Linked DNA regions of Paenarthrobacter nicotinovorans. The protein of the gene in region 2 interacts with the protein of the main gene of each other region in a pairwise test. Links are inferred from orthologs where the notes say so. Each region holds a gene or a part of one and is shown on either strand. Other genes may lie near its edges.

Region 1 (3,272 bases), 710 kb from region 2 along the record:
GACCAACTCCTTGGCTTGCGCAACGGAACGGAGGTCCTGGTGGCCGGGGTGCGCGTTGCCACCCAAACCCCTCCCATGCGCGGTGGGCGGCGGGTGGTCTTCATCAGTATCGATGACGGCACTGGATGTGTGGATTCGGTTTTCTTCCACGAAGCCCAGGAAGAATCGGGACCGTTGCTGTTCGGCACACGCTTGCTGCTGATCCGGGGAACCACCAGGAGGACAGGTCCCAGGGGAATCAGCCTGAGCGCGAGCAAGGCCTGGGACCTTGGCCGGCCCGAATCGCTTCCTTATCCGGAAATCATCCGCGGCGGTGAAGTGCCGACGGACGAATACACGATTCCCGGCCCCCTCCACGGCATTACACGGAACCTTGCCATTACCGGGCTGGGAAGCTGAACACCCTGAATCCCGGCCCGGCGTGCTGCTTTGGCCGCCCTCGCCGGAGCGGATACGATTGACGGTGGCTGGCTGTGGTCCCCGTACGCCACAAGCTATGAAGCCTTAACTATGAATAGGAGACACCCGTGTCAGATGCCCAACAGATCACCCTCATCGTCGATGGCGAAGAGACAAAGGTGACGGAAGGGACTACCGGCGCGGAACTCTTCTTCGAGCGCCGCGACGTCGTTGTAGCCCGTGTCAACGGCGAACTCAAGGACCTCGACCAGGTCCTCCCCGCCGACGCCGACGTCGAAGGTGTCACCATCGAATCTCCCGATGGCCTCAACGTCCTCCGTCACTCCACCGCGCACGTCATGGCCCAGGCCGTGCAGCAACTGCGCCCTGATGCCAAGCTTGGCATCGGCCCGTACATCACTGACGGCTTCTATTTCGATTTCGATGTCTCCGAGCCCTTCACTCCGGAAGACCTGCGCCAGCTGGAAAAGATGATGCAGAAGATCATCAACCAGAACCAGAAGTTCGTCCGCCGCGTGGTCACCGAAGACGAAGCGCGCGAAGCCATGGCCGGCGAACCCTACAAGCTGGAACTGCTCGGCAAGAAGAACGACGCCTCCGACGCCGCTGAAGGCGTCAACGTCGAAGTCGGCGCCGGTGACATCACCATCTACGACAACGTGGACAGGAAGAGCGGCGAAAGCGTTTGGTGCGATCTGTGCCGCGGCCCGCACCTTCCGAACACCAAGATCATCGCCAACGCTTTTGCGCTGACGCGTTCTTCGGCCGCCTACTGGCTGGGCAACCAGAACAACCAGCAATTGCAGCGTATCTACGGAACCGCGTGGCCTACCAAGGAAGCACTGAAGGCCTACCAGGAGCGCATCGCCGAAGCTGAGCGCCGCGACCACCGCAAGCTCGGTGTCGAGTTGGATCTGTTCTCCTTCCCGGATGAACTGGGCTCAGGCCTCCCGGTGTTCCACCCCAAGGGCGGGATCATCCGCAAGGCGATGGAGGACTACTCCCGCCAACGCCACGTGGACGCCGGCTACGAATTTGTCTACACACCCCACATCACCAAGGGTCACCTGTACGAGGTCTCAGGCCACCTTGACTGGTACAAGGACGGCATGTTCCCCGCCATGCAGGTGGACGCCGAATTCAACGAGGACGGCACGGTGCGCAAGCCGGCCCAGGACTATTACCTGAAGCCGATGAACTGCCCCATGCACAACCTGATCTTCCGCTCTCGCGGCCGGTCATACCGTGAACTTCCGTTGCGCCTGTTCGAGTTCGGTTCGGTGTACCGGTACGAGAAGTCCGGCGTTGTGCATGGACTGACACGTGTTCGCGGCATGACACAGGACGATGCCCACATCTACTGCACCCGCGAGCAGATGAAGGACGAGCTCACTACCACGCTGAACTTCGTCCTCGGCCTGCTCAAGGACTACGGCCTGGACGATTTCTACCTGGAACTGTCCACCAAGAACGAAGAGAAGTTCGTTGGTGACGACGCCGCTTGGGAAGAAGCCACCCGTACTCTTTCCGAGGTTGCAGCCGCTTCCGGGCTGGAACTCGTGCCGGATCCGGGTGGAGCCGCGTTCTACGGCCCGAAGATTTCGGTTCAGGCGAAGGACGCGCTGGGCCGGACCTGGCAAATGTCCACCATCCAGCTGGACTTCAATCTTCCCGAACGCTTCGAACTGGAATACCAGGCGGCCGACGGAACGCGCCAGCGTCCCGTCATGATCCACCGGGCACTCTTCGGTTCTGTTGAACGCTTCATGGGTGTGCTCACCGAACACTATGCCGGGGCCTTCCCGGCCTGGCTTGCTCCGGTCCAGGTAGTTGGCATTCCCGTGGCCGAGGCATTCAACGACTACATGTTTGACGTCGTCGGGCAGCTGAAGGCTGCAGGCATCCGTGCCGAGGTGGACATTTCCTCGGATCGCTTCCCGAAGAAGATCCGTACTGCCAGCAAGGACAAGATTCCCTTTGTATTGATTGCCGGCGGTGAGGATGCCGAAGCGGGCGCCGTGTCATTCCGGTTCAGGGATGGCAGCCAGGATAACGGCGTTCCCGTGGAAGAAGCGGTCCGCAGGATAGTCGACGCCGTAAAGAACCGCGAGAGCTGACGGAACGGAAAAGTGACGGTGCAGGAGAACACAGGCGCGGCAGCTGACCTTCCGGGCGACGCAGACGTAACCGATGATTTCGGACTCGCAGGCGTTCCGGATGCGTTTCAGCGCCTGTGGACTCCCCACCGCATGGCCTACATCAAGGGCGGGCAGGATCAATTCAAGAACAAGGATGACTGCCCGTTCTGTGTAGGGCCGACCCGCTCTGACGAGGAATCGCTCATCGTCCACCGGGGAAAGACCTGCTATGTCGTGCTCAACCTGTTCCCGTACAACCCGGGCCACCTGCTGATCTGCCCCTACCGCCACGTCCCCGACTACACGGATATTACGGTGGAAGAGACAGCGGAGTTCGCTGATCTTACCCAGACCGCCATGCGTGTGCTCCGGAAGGTTTCGAATCCCAGCGGTTTCAACCTGGGCATGAACCAAGGTGTTACCGGCGGGGCGGGCATCGCTGCCCATCTTCACCAGCACGTAGTTCCGCGCTGGGGCGGGGACGGCAATTTCTTTCCCATCATCGCCCAGACCAAAGCCATCACGCAGACCTTGGACGAGGTCCGCAAACTAGTGGCCGAAGCCTGGCCGGGGGAGTCGAATGCTCAATAGGCATGCGCGCGGCTTCTTCACTTCACTCTTTACCCCTTTGGCGCGCTGGCTCCTGAGGATCGGCGTGTCACCTGACGCGGTCACTATTGCGGGCACCGCCGGCGTCATCCTGGGCGGACTCAT
Region 2 (3,060 bases):
GGTGTCAGGCACCCACAGCTGCCCGACCTGAACGGTACCCGTCTCGTCTACAGTCATCCCAGCCGTTTCTGCCATTCGCCTTCAAAGCCGGACGGCTTGAATCCAAGGGCGATATTTATGGCCAGCATATGCTGGTTTTCAACGGCGTTCCATGTCATGACCGACGTGGCGTCCGGCCAGAGCTCCTGTGCGCGGCGAAGGTTGCCGGTTTTCACCAGCATCCCTAAACCGTGTCCCCGGTGCCCGGGAGCCACCAGAGTGTCCTCTTGGTAGATCACCGCCGGCGCCTCTTCACGGTGCGTCAGGACCGTGTAGGCGGCCAGCTCCCCCGTCGCGTCATGGCGGGCTGCGCACACGGCGGACTCCACACCGCTGGCCTGCCAGGTGGCTTCCTCCCGGCGGACCCGGGCAGCGTCCCACACCTCGCCTTCCCACCCGAGGCCTGCGATGGGAACCTCTGTGCTCATGAGGCTCTTGAGGCGGGCGAAAGCGCCCACAAGGTGGTCCGGGCAACGCGACTTCCAGCCCAGGACGCTGTAGCCCGCCGAGCGTCTCAAGGCCTCCGCTTCCAGGACCCCAAGCGATTCCCCGGAAACGGGAAAGGCAAGCGTGCTGTTCGTTTCGACCTGCTCCAACGAGTAACCGTGGCGGAGGGCGAAGCGTGTGGATGCCGCGTCCAAAGGCACACCGCCTGAGCCGGACTTGGCCTCCAACAACTCCACGCCGGCCTCGACGGGCGCGATGGGTTCTCCGCAGTAGGCATCGAACGAAACCCGCCCACGGCCACTGGCCAGTTCCTCCAACAGGGCCAGTATCCGGGATCCAAAGCCACGGCGCCGGAAGGGCGCGTCGACAAGCACGTCCACACCCGCCGTCGTCGTGTTTTCACTCAGGGGCAGCGTCAAAGTGCCGCAACCCACCACCTCACCGTCGAGGCGGGCCAGATGGACCTGGCGCTCTTCGTATTCATTTCCCTGCCAGAAAAGGACGGCCTCGGCCAGGGTAGCGCAGCGGTCCAGGTTGCCCCACAGTTCCATGGCGTGGACGACGTTCAGTTGGTGAAAGGCTTGGAAGTCAGGGGCATCTGCGGCGTCCGGACTCGTGGGGACACGGATCCGTTCCACGGTCAATCCGGAAGGCCCTGAAATGTTCGACGACGTCACGCACCACAGCCTACGGCCCGCCTCCCGCGCGGAACAGACGGAGACAAGAAAACAGGCTGGAAGCGAATGCAGGCAGTGACAGAAAAAGGACCGCCCGGCAAAAGCCGGACGGTCCTTTTCAGAGCCAGTGCTCGCGAAGCTTACGCGTCGGTGAGAACCTTGGTGACGTTCGGGTCAACGGTGATGCCCGGGCCGAACGTGGTGGCAACGGTAGCCTTCTGGATGTAGCGGCCCTTGGAAGCGGACGGCTTCAAACGAAGCACCTCTTCCAGTGCTGCTGCGTAGTTCTCAGCCAGCTTGGTGGCGTCGAAGGACACCTTGCCGATGATGAAGTGAAGGTTGGAGTGCTTGTCGACGCGGAAGTCGATCTTGCCGCCCTTGATGTCGTTGACAGCCTTGGTGACGTCCGGGGTAACCGTGCCGGTCTTCGGGTTCGGCATGAGGTTACGCGGGCCGAGAACCTTACCGAGGCGGCCAACCTTGCCCATGAGGTCAGGGGTTGCCACTGCGGCGTCGAAGTCGGTCCAGCCGCCGGCGATCTTTTCGATCAGGTCATCGGAACCAACGAAGTCGGCGCCGGCAGCGATTGCTGCTTCAGCCTTGTCGCCGGTTGCGAAAACGAGGACGCGGGCGGTCTTACCGGTGCCGTGGGGCAGGTTGACGGTGCCACGAACCATCTGGTCGGCCTTACGCGGGTCGACGCCCAGGCGGAAAGCGACCTCAACGGTTGCGTCGAACTTGGAAGGGTTGGTGTCCTTCGCGAGGGTGATGGCCTCGAACGGGGCGTAGACCTTGTCTGCCTCGATCTTGGCTACGGCTGCCTCATATGCTTTGCTGCGCTTTGCCATGCTGCTGTTTCTCCTTGTGCAGTTGTGGTCTGCGGACCGCGCTGGGCCCTGCCACAGTCGGGGATCCGGCAAGGATCCTGCGACATTTCAATGTTTCAGATACCGGTTGCCCGGCGGGTGAAGGCCACGATAGGCCTTCGAGGGTTCTAGCCTTCGACCGTGATGCCCATGGAGCGGGCGGTGCCGGCGATGATCAGGGCAGCAGCCTTGATGTCGTTGGCGTTCAGGTCTTCCATCTTGGTGGAAGCAATTTCCTCAACCTGTGCCTGGGTCAGCTTGGCAACCTTGACGGTGTGCGGGGTAGCCGAACCCTTGGCGACGCCTGCAGCCTTCTTGATGAGCTCTGCAGCCGGCGGGGTCTTGGTGATGAAGGTGAAGGAACGGTCCTCGTAGACCGTGATTTCAACCGGGATAACGTTTCCGCGCTGGGATTCCGTTGCAGCGTTGTACGCCTTGCAGAATTCCATGATGTTGACACCGTGCTGGCCAAGTGCAGGACCGATCGGCGGGGCCGGGTTAGCGGCACCTGCCTGGATCTGCAGCTTGATGAGGCCGGTGACCTTCTTCTTGGGAGCCAATGTAGGGTCCTTCTCTCAATAGCTTCCTGGGACACAGGAGCGCGTCCCAGGTTGGTGGCCGCCATGGCGAGGCGGCCGGCCGCTCCCGAACTGCTAAGCAGGCAGGACAGGAGCGAAATTTTGGAATCAGCTAGATCTTGGTGACCTGGTTGAATGCGAGCGTCACCGGGGTTTCGCGCTCGAAGATCGAGACCAGAACCACCAGGGTCTGGGACTCGGGCTTGATTTCGGAGATCGTTGCCGGAAGAGTCTCGAACGGACCTTCCTTGACGATGACCGACTCGCCGACCTCGAAGTCGACGGCCACGGGGGCCTGGTTCTGCTTGTTGACCGGCTTGCCTTGCTCTGCCTGCTCTTCTTCGAAGACCGGGGCGAGCATGGAGAAGACCTCGTCAAGGCGGAGCGGGACCGGGTTGTGGGCGTTGCCCACAAAGCCGGTAACACCGGGGGTGTGACGGACGGCGCCCCACG

Evidence for each region.
Region 1: the proteins of rplA (region 2) and thrS interact in binary tests that used the Escherichia coli proteins (3 or more experiments, as listed by UniProt). The link is inferred for Paenarthrobacter nicotinovorans from one-to-one orthologs.

What each region holds. Positions count from the first base shown.
Region 1 is NZ_CP089293.1:2,358,107-2,361,378, reverse strand. Bases 81-3,032 are described here. They hold thrS (threonine--tRNA ligase), read left to right. Parts: upstream 81-527; coding sequence 528-2,537; downstream 2,538-3,032. Other genes in these bases: JMY29_RS10975 (HIT family protein), read left to right, coding at 2,556-3,032; JMY29_RS10985 (DNA polymerase III subunit alpha), read left to right, coding at 81-399. In the rest of the region: more of JMY29_RS10985, read left to right, coding at 1-80; more of JMY29_RS10975, read left to right, coding at 3,033-3,149; pgsA (phosphatidylinositol phosphate synthase), read left to right, coding at 3,139-3,272. UniProt on the Escherichia coli protein: Catalyzes the attachment of threonine to tRNA(Thr) in a two-step reaction: L-threonine is first activated by ATP to form Thr-AMP and then transferred to the acceptor end of tRNA(Thr). The rate-limiting step is amino acid activation in the presence of tRNA.
Region 2 is NZ_CP089293.1:3,072,143-3,075,202, forward strand. What follows is about bases 158-2,897. They hold rplA (50S ribosomal protein L1), read right to left. Parts: upstream 2,012-2,897; coding sequence 1,304-2,011; downstream 158-1,303. Other genes in these bases: JMY29_RS14280 (GNAT family N-acetyltransferase), read right to left, coding at 158-1,163; rplK (50S ribosomal protein L11), read right to left, coding at 2,158-2,589; nusG (transcription termination/antitermination protein NusG), read right to left, coding at 2,720-2,897. In the rest of the region: JMY29_RS14275 (GNAT family N-acetyltransferase), read right to left, coding at 1-75; more of JMY29_RS14280, read right to left, coding at 54-157; more of nusG, read right to left, coding at 2,898-3,060. UniProt on the Escherichia coli protein: One of the primary rRNA binding proteins, it binds very close to the 3'-end of the 23S rRNA. Forms part of the L1 stalk. It is often not seen in high-resolution crystal structures, but can be seen in cryo_EM and 3D reconstruction models.